DNA from 3 places in the Lysinibacillus sp. FSL R7-0073 genome. Region 2 is predicted to be linked to each of the others. Evidence: riboswitches for the same ligand, from Rfam matches in the RefSeq annotation. Region 2 holds a riboswitch; each other region holds the start of a gene.

Region 1 (3,286 bases), 1.6 Mb from region 2:
AATTGAACAAGAAATAGAAGAAATTAAAATTACATTAGATGTCCTTGTTCCAAGTGAAGAGGTTGTGGTGACTGTCACGAAAGACGGCTATATTAAACGTACATCTACACGATCTCATGCCGCTTCCAATGGTCAAGATTTTGCGATGAAGGATTCCGATTACTTATTGTATGAAGCAAACTTAAATACGCAACATAATTTATTGTTATTTACAAATAGAGGGAATTATATTTATCAGCCAGTCCACGAACTGCCTGATATTCGTTGGAAGGACCTTGGTCAGCATATTTCTAGTATTGTGCCAACAAGTGAAGATGAATCAATTATTGCGGTCTATGGTTTTGAAACATTTGAACAGCCAAATACGTATATTTTAACTGCTACGAAAGATGGTCAAATTAAACGTTCACCACTTGCAGATTATGCAGTGACGCGTTACTCGAAGCCGATTAAAACAATGAATGTTAAAGCGGGCGATGCCATGATTTATGCATCGTTTATGACGGATGATGTGGAACTGCTCTTAACAACTGATACGGCGTATGCAATTCGATTCCCTATCGAGGAATTGCCGGTTACTGGTGTGAAAACGGGCGGCGTTAAAGGTATTACGCTAAAAGATGGAGAAGCATTAGTAGGGGTCAATGTTCTACAGCCAGATGAAACACAATATGTCGTTATTGTGACACAACGAGGGGCTGTTAAGAAAATGAATGTCGCAGAGGTAGAAGTAGCAAGTCGTGCCAAACGTGGTCTTAAAGTCCTGACAGAATTAAAAGCAAATCCTCACCGAATTGTCGCTGTTATTCAAGCAACAGACGATGAGCAGGTTGTGATCGAAACTGAAAAAGGCGTCCAAGAGTTTATTGATGTTCAAACATTGACGCGTGCTGATCGCCATTCTAATGGTTCATTTAAAGTGGATATTGCAACAGATGGAGCCATTTCACATGTCTTAACGGCCAAAAAAGAACAAAAACCAAGCTAAAAATATGCCCAGTCTCTATATAGGAGAGCTGGGCTATTTGTTTGAGTGGAACAACTATCCAAAAATAGCATCTTGTCATTTTAGATCAACTATGGGTATAATAATCAACGAAAAGTTCATAGCGAAAGAATGTAGGGGGGCTAGTTATGGCTAGCTGAGATTGTGTCCGATAGACACTGACCCTTTGAACCTGATTTGGCTCGTACCAGCGTAGGGAACATCTATTCAAAAAAGCAAAAGTTTTGGAGATTGATTGCAATACGTCTGGGAGGAATCCTAGGCGTTTTTTTGTTTTCCAAGCAATATCTACTAACTGTATATTACGCTTTCTTCTGGTGAAACATTCATTCATGAACACTTTCATATTACAAACTGGGAGGAACTAGCATGAAAAAATGGTTATTTATCCTATTAGCTGCGCTATTGACGTTAGTAGGCTGTAGCGACAAGGAGGACAAGCAAACTGCTGATACAAAGAAAAAGGTGTCAGTGGTTCTCGATTGGACACCGAATACGAATCATACAGGATTGTATGTTGCGAAAAAGCTTGGTTATTTTGAAGAACAGGGCTTAGATGTTGATATTATTATGCCAGGAGAGGCAGGAGCCGATCAGCTCGTAGCTTCAGGTAAGGCAGAATTTGGCGTGAGCTATCAGGAGGGCATTACACAGGCTCGTGTTCAGGATGTGCCACTTGTCTCAATAGCGGCCATCATTCAGCATAATACATCTGGATTTGCTTCTGTAGCATCAAAGGGTATTACATCTCCAAAGGACTTTGAAGGAAAAACGTATGGTGGGTGGGGAGCACCACTCGAACAAGCCGTATTACAATCATTAATGCAAAAAGAAAACGCTGATAGTAATAAATTAGATATTGTCAATGCAGGAGATTTAGATTTCTTCACAATGATGAAAAAAGATATCGATTTTGCTTGGATTTATTATGCTTGGACAGGGATTGAGGCAGAGCTTCGTGGGGAAAAGATTAATATGCTGTATTTAACGGACTACAGTGATCAGTTAGATTACTATACACCTGTTTTAGCAACTAATGAAAAGATGATTCAAAACAATCCAGACATCGTCAAAGCTTTTGTTGCGGCTGCATCGAAGGGCTATGAATATGCAATCGAGTATCCGAATGAAACTGCTGATATTTTACTAGAAGCGGCACCGGACTTAGATAAAGAGTTAGTGCATAAAAGCCAAGAGTGGTTGGCTGATAAGTATCAGGATGACGCTAAACAATGGGGTGAGCAAAAGCTATCTGTATGGGAAAACTATGCTAAATGGATGTCGAGTAACAAAGTATTAGAAGGCGAATTTGATGCTAAACAGGCGTTTACGAATGAGTTCTTACCGAAAAAGGAGGCCAATTAACATGGCAAATTCATTAATCAGTGTCCAAATCATTCCGAAGACAGAGAAGTATGAGGATGTAATTCCTTATGTAGATGCGGCCATTGCAGTTATTGATGCATCTGGTGTGAAATATGAGGTTCATCCCCTTGAAACAACAATGGAAGGTGAGCTTACAACGCTTCTTCAAATCATTGAAAAAATGAATGTTAAGATGGTCGAGCTAGGAGCCATTAATGTCATTACACAAGTAAAAATTTTATATCAACAAAATGGGATTACAATGGCTACATTAACGGAGAAATATCAGTCATGAAACGGGCATTACAAAAGGGAAGGACGATAATTTTTATCGCCTTCCTCTTATTCATATGGGAGCTTGTTGTGCATATCGCTGATGTTCCTCCTTGGCTCCTTCCAGCACCAAGCATAATTGTAGAAGAAGGCTTTCAATCGTATCAGACATTCCTGCCACATGCTCTGGCTACCGTGCAATTAGCTTTATTAGGACTTGCTATTGGGGTGGGCTGTGGTCTAACAGTGGCAATTGTTTTGCATCGTTTTGCTTTCATTCGGTCATTATTTTATCCGATTCTCATTATGTCGCAAAACATACCCATTCTTGTGTTAGCACCGCTCCTTATTATTTGGTTTGGCTTTGGCTTATTACCAAAGCTCATTATTATTTGTCTAGTGTGCTTTTTCCCTATTGTCATTGCGGCAATGGACGGTTTTCGTCAAACAGCACCCGAGTTAAAGCATTACTTTGATATGATTGGTGCAACGAAGGCCCAAACGTTTTGGAAATTAGAATGGCCACATGCCTACCCAGCAATTTTCTCGGGCGTAAAAATTGCTGCTACTTATAGCGTAATGGGGGCAGTCATTGCGGAGTGGCTTGGTGCGAAAAAGGGAATTGGTGTATACATGACCTTA
Region 2 (3,286 bases):
AAACCTAGCAGATATAAAACTGCAACGTAAGCATATTATTCTTTTAACGGATGGACAATCACAGCCAGGAAATTATGAAGATTTAATTGAACAAGGAAAAGATAACGGAATAACCTTATCGACAGTGGCTATTGGTCAAGATGCGGATGCTAACTTATTGGAAGCTCTGAGTGAGATGGGAAGCGGACGCTTCTACAATGTTATCGATGAGCAAACTATTCCTTCCATTTTATCTCGTGAAACAGCTATGATTTCTCGTACGTACATTGAGGATAATCCATTCTATCCAATACTCTATAATGCTGGGGGATGGAATACGCTATTTGCCAATGGCGTTCCACAAATGAATGCTTATATCGGAACAACTGCAAAGCAGGGTGCTACCGTCGTGGCTGAAAGCGAAAAGGAAGATCCGGTGTTAGCACAATGGCAATATGGTCTTGGCAAAACATTTGCGTTTACTTCTGATTCAACAGGAAAGTGGGCAGGCGACTGGGCAAGATGGCAGGACTGGGGCACATTTTGGCAAACGCTTATTTCACAAATGCTCCCAAGTTATAATGATGTTGCCTATGATGTAAGAGTAGAATCAGATGGATCCTTTATGATTACAGATCCTACAAATGAAGCAGCATTTTTAGATATTGTTGCGGTTAATGAAGCGGGTGAAGAGCTAGACACACAGCTTGAAACTATATCAGCTTCTCAGGTGCGAGCTGTAGTACAAGCTGAGCCGGGATTAATCTTCTTCCGTATCGCTGATGAAAAGGAAACGATTTATCAGGCAGGATTAAGTGTTCCCTATAGTGCTGAGTATGAACTTCTTCCTGCTAATGATAAATTAATAGAAGAATTAACCGAACAAACTGGTGGTGCTGTTTTAAAAGAACCACAAGAAGTGTTCCGTGACTTTATAAAGCAAGGGGCGGATCGTCAAAACATTGCGACATGGCTTCTCCTTGTAGGTATGCTCTTATTCTTTATTGATATTACAATAAGACGCTTTGGCTGGAATTTCCTAACGAAGCCGAAGAAAAAGGAGCAACTTGTAGAGAATCACTCCGTACAGGCAGAAGACACGAATGTGGCACAATTATTAAAGGGTATGAAAAAACGTCAATAATTTAATTTAGATGAAAGCAGTGCGAATTATTTCGCACTGCTTTTTGTATATACATGGAGAGAGAAATCCTCTAAGAAATACCAACGACATTATTTAATAAAGAGAGTGGGATTAAAATATTTTTCTAGCACCGTTTTACGCAAACTGCTAGCTATTACAATACCTAAGATTGCTCCAGTTGTACTTGATATTAAAAAGGCGGGCATGAAAAATAAGGCCGCTACGGATGTACCCATAAGTAACATTGCATAGGGAACTGCTACAAGCGATGCGAGAAGACCCGTGCCAATCACTTCACCCACACCAGCTAACCACATTTTACTGCTATATTTATAGGCAAGCCCCGCGCATAATGCACCAATAATACTACCAGGAATGGCTAAGAGAGAGCCTGTTCCTGTAAGGATACGAATGATAGCCGTAATAAAGGCAACTACCACTGTAGGTACGGGTCCAAGTATAATGGCTCCTACTACGTTAATAGCATGCTGCACAGGGTAGGCACGAGCAATCCCAGTTGGAATGGAGATAAACGTAGAACCTGCAACGGCAATCGCTACTAATAAAGCCATAATTGTTAATTTACGAATAGACATGATAGTGCGCTCCTTTTCGTTTTAGCCACTAGAAACATGAAAAAAGCCGCTTCCTTCAAACGACAGGAAGCGGCCTTGCTTATACACTGAAAATAGCAAGAAGCGCCACTTCCCTCCGCTAGCATGAACTAGATCAGGTTCGAAGGGTCCGTATATAACCATATACGTCTCAGCCTTTAAAAGACTCCCCTAGTGGTAAGTATTTTTCTATTTTTTAGAAGTGTAACATACTACAATCAATAGTCAATAAGCTTTGACGATTAGTGTGAATCTGGATGCATAAGCTGTGGCGCCTTTTTCAATGTCCAAATTAGGGCAAGGAAGAAGCAAGCTAATAAGATAATTGCACCAAAAATATAAGGACTGTTCATATTCCAGTCAAATAAGAAACCAGCCAAAGCGGGTCCGATCATATTTCCAAGGCTCATATAGGCATTATTCAAGCCGGCTGCAAACCCTTGCTCTGTTCCAGCAAGTTTGGAGATGAGTGTATTAACAGCTGGACGAATTAACGTTGTTGCCGTAGAGAAGATGGTTGCTACAACTAATATTAGTGCAAAACCTGAAACAAATAATATTAAGAAAATAGCAACGGAAGCAATAAATAAATTGACCAAAACTACTTTCATTTCACCAAAGCGTTTAAAGAGTGGCGTTATGATAAACATCTGTACAATTACCCCAAATGCTCCACCAACCACTAGAATGGTGGCAATATCGCCAGGTGAGTAATTAAATTTTTCTGTCACAAATAGTGATAAGGTTGTTTGGAAGTTAGCAATCCCAAATGAGAATACCATCATAATAATTAACATAACAAAATAAGGCATATGTACAGAGCGAGCCATCTGTTTCACCAGATTATCTTGCTTTTGTCTATTTTGCGCAGTTATTGGCTTTGTAGATGGTAATAAAAAGTACGATAAAATAGACGCTAAAATGGCGGCAGCTCCCGCCATGAAAAATGGAAAATGTAAGCTAACCTTTGCGAGGAAACCACCAATTCCAGGGCCAATCATAAAGCCGAATGACATCGCAGCTCCTAACATACTCATTCCTTTTCCGCGTTCTTTATAAGTTGTCACGTCTGCTACAAAAGCCATAATAGGAGGTGCAACAAATGCAGAGCCAAGGCCACCTAAAAAGCGTGCCAAAAAGAGCATCCAAACATCTGTAGAAAGGCCAAAACCGATTTGTGCAAGTCCTGTTAGTATAAGACCGAAAATAATTAAATTTTTCCGCCCATACAGGTCAGAAAGATTCCCAGCAATTGGAGAAAATACGAATTGTGCCAAGGCGAACGTTGCAATAAGCATGCCTAGAACTTGTCCTGCTGCTCCAAATATTCTTAAATATTCCGGCATTACAGGAATAATAATTCCAATACTCCCCATTGCGATAAACATGTTAAACATTAAAATATACAAAGCCGCCTTATTGGACTTCTGCTGGGTCATCGAAAAACCCCCTTTATGTAATCAAATATAGTACAGTCTATCATAAAGAATTATGGCTGGCTAATAGTTGAGATTGCTGTAACTGGTTCGATCGTTAGAATGGTTTTTTA
Region 3 (3,286 bases), 2.7 Mb from region 2:
AGTTCATTTCTTTGCATGAACTTTGATTTTCGACATTATTTCCTAGGAAATGATTAATGTACAAGGTATTTTAATTCTTGTTGTCTTAATTCGACACGTCTAATTTTACCAGATGCAGTTTTGGGTAACTCTGTAACAAATTCAATAGCACGTGGATATTTATAAGGTGCCGTTAATGATTTCACATGATTTTGAAGGATTTGAATAAGCTCTTGATTACCATTGACACCATTATGAAGGATAATAAATGCTTTAACGATGTTCCCGCGAACCTTATCGGGGCTTGCAATGACAGCAACCTCTTTCACAGTCGGATGCTTCATCAATGCATCCTCTACTTCAAAAGGTCCAATTGTATAACCTGAGGAAATAATAACATCATCTCCGCGACCTTCAAACCAAAAGTAGCCGTCCGCATCTTTATAAGCTCGATCCCCAGTTATATACCAATCACCACGGAATTGTAAATTTGTACGTTCAGGATCATTTAAATATTTTTTAAAAAGTGCAGGTGTTTCTCGATGAACAGCAATATCACCAACTTCTCCTATAGCAACTGGCTCACCAAAATCGTCTATAATTTCAACGGTATTGCCTGGCGTAGGTTTGCCCATCGAACCAATTCTTGCCTCCATACCTACCATAGTCCCTACAAGAAGTGTATTCTCAGTTTGACCATAACCATCTCGCACTTGTAGATGGAAAGTGTCCCAGAATTTTTTAATGACTTCACTGTTCAACGGCTCACCTGCTGAAACAGATTGTCGAATTGTGCTGATATCATACTCCTGTAAATTTTCAAGCGCTGCCATAAAACGATATTCAGTCGGTGTGCAACATAAGACATTCATTTTAAATTTTTCAAGCAACGCTAAATACGTTGCTGCATCAAACTTTCCTTTATAAACAAATGCAGTGGCACCGCTCCCTAAAATCGCGAGAAACGGACTCCAAATCCATTTTTGCCATCCTGGTGCTGCTGTTGCCCATACAATATCACTTTCTTCTACACCTAGCCAATTTGGGGCTGTTGTCCGTAAATGTGCATAGCCCCAACTATGTGTATGCACTGCAGCTTTCGGATTTCCTGTTGTGCCACTTGTATAAGCTAAAAAGGCATGGTCTGTACTTTTTGTTGGTGTAGAACTTATGTAAGTTGTTGGTTGCTTTCGCATTTTGTCTAATAACGGCTGCCATGGCTCATGTGCATTTCCGATAACAAATTGCTGTATATCTTGTAAATTTCCTACTTGATTAAATTGCTCAATATAAGGCTCAAAGGCTACAACTGCTTTAGCATCAGCATGATGAATACGATACTCAATATCTTTAGTTCTTAGCATTTCAGAGCTTGGAATGATCGTTAAACCCGCTTTTAATGCAGCAATATAGACAATGTATGCTTCTACTGAGCGTGGTACCATTACTAAAATGACATCACCTTTAGTTAATCCATTTTTCGTAAAAACATGTGCCGCCTGATTTGCTCTTTCAAGTAAATGTGCATAGGTGATAAATTGTACATCAGAATGCTCATCATAAATAATCAATGCATTTTTAGTTAAATCCTTTGCATATTTTTCAAATTCATCTGTTATGTTATACCATTCTGGTGCTACTAATTCTTGTCTATTCATGGCAATTGCCCCCTTTTGTTAAGACACATTATACTCCTTTCTTAGTATTTTCAATGGTTTACACTTGATTTAAGTAAAGTCATGACAACTATCATGCTTAGCTATATGGCATCAGTCACGTTTTGTCGATAGGAAAACTCGCTATTGAATACATATAAAAAGTATGGTACATTTTGGTCAACTAAAAGCAAGATTGCAGGGGGACTCATAAAGAGTTGAGAAGGTAAAACCTGACCCTTTGAACCTGTTAGTTAATACTGACGTAGGGAGCAATGAACATCGTTTTTTCAGATGAAAGGCTCTTTTTCGTGCGTTTTTACACAAAAAGGGCCTTTTTTGCATGCTTACGTCCACCCATAAAGGAGGACAAAAATGATTTTTCAAACAGTTCGTCAACAACAACCGCTTATTCACTGTATAACTAATTATGTCGTGGCTAATTTCCAAGCAAATGGCCTATTGGCATTAGGTGCCTCTCCTGTCATGGCTGATGATAGCCATGAGGTTGAGGAAATGGTCGCCATTGCAGACGCTCTTTTAATCAATATTGGTACACTAAATGCTCGAACAAAAGAGTCGATGCTGTTAGCAGGAAAAAAAGCAAATTCCCTTGGCATTCCTGTTATATTAGATCCGGTTGGCGCAGGTGCCACAGTTTATCGCAAGGAAACCATACACCTATTACTTACAGCGATACAATTTTCAGTCATACGCTGTAACAAAGGAGAGCTTGCGGCATTAGCCAATGTGGAATGGCAACAAAAAGGTGTTGATAGTGGTGAGGGATTTATTGCCATAGAGAAAGAGGCTACATTATTGGCTCAACGCTACAACTGTATGGTCATTGTTACAGGCAAACATGATTTTATGACAGACGGTGTGCAGAGCCAATGGATTACTGGTGGAAATTCACAAATGACTGAAGTAACTGGTACAGGCTGTTTACTTAGTGCTATATGTGGAGCAGCCTACTCTGCAGGAGAAGATCCGTATAGCCAATTAGCGGAAACACTCACATACTACAAAAAAGCAGCTGAGTTAGCATCCGCATTTACAGAGGATATCGGGGATATTCAAATTGCTTTGCTTAATGCCTTACATCGTCTTTCAAAGGAGGGTGAGGCTTCATGCATATTGTAACGACAATTGCAGGCTCAGATAGTGGCGGTGGCGCTGGCATTCAGGCTGATTTAAAAACATTCCAGGAATTAGGGGTTTTTGGCACTTCAGTTATTACAGCTTTAACTGCTCAAAATACACTTGGTGTAACAGGGGTTTTCCCAATTGAAGTTGACTTTGTTGAAAAACAATTTCATGCATTAATAGAAGATTTTTCGATTTCTGCGATTAAAACAGGGATGCTTTATTCCTCGGAAATTATCCAAAGTATCGCACACATTATTGACGATTTAAAAATCCCACTGATTGTTGATCCAGTTATGATTGCAAAAGGTGGAGAAAGCTTATTACAACAAGAAGCTATCGAGGCCATGCGCATGTCTTTACTACCTCTTGCTACAATTGTGACACCAAATATACCGGAAGCAGAGGCACTTACAGGAAGAAAAATAAATCAATTCTCGGATATGGAGAAAATTGCTCAATGCTTTTTCCAACTAGGTGTTCAATGTGTCATCATTAAAGGTGGG

Evidence for each region. A riboswitch is a leader RNA that binds a small molecule or an ion and turns the genes downstream of it on or off. The one in region 2 is predicted to bind thiamine pyrophosphate.
Region 1: another riboswitch for thiamine pyrophosphate. It lies ahead of MKY88_RS12545 (ABC transporter substrate-binding protein); the one in region 2 lies ahead of thiW (energy coupling factor transporter S component ThiW).
Region 3: another riboswitch for thiamine pyrophosphate. It lies ahead of thiM (hydroxyethylthiazole kinase); the one in region 2 lies ahead of thiW (energy coupling factor transporter S component ThiW).

What each region holds. Positions count from the first base shown of each region.
Region 1 covers NZ_JBBPAS010000001.1:2,538,251-2,541,536, reverse strand. The annotation lists gene parC (DNA topoisomerase IV subunit A) at 1-988, shown strand, start outside; TPP riboswitch at 1,112-1,222, shown strand; gene MKY88_RS12545 (ABC transporter substrate-binding protein) at 1,376-2,371, shown strand; gene MKY88_RS12540 (thiamine-binding protein) at 2,373-2,666, shown strand; gene MKY88_RS12535 (ABC transporter permease) at 2,663-3,286, shown strand, end outside.
Region 2 covers NZ_JBBPAS010000001.1:916,668-919,953, forward strand. The annotation lists gene MKY88_RS04295 (VWA domain-containing protein) at 1-1,123, shown strand, start outside; gene thiW (energy coupling factor transporter S component ThiW) at 1,213-1,719, opposite strand; TPP riboswitch at 1,813-1,920, opposite strand; gene MKY88_RS04305 (MFS transporter) at 1,980-3,176, opposite strand.
Region 3 covers NZ_JBBPAS010000001.1:3,584,756-3,588,041, forward strand. The annotation lists gene mbcS (acyl-CoA synthetase MbcS) at 54-1,637, opposite strand; TPP riboswitch at 1,825-1,923, shown strand; gene thiM (hydroxyethylthiazole kinase) at 2,010-2,777, shown strand; gene thiD (bifunctional hydroxymethylpyrimidine kinase/phosphomethylpyrimidine kinase) at 2,765-3,286, shown strand, end outside.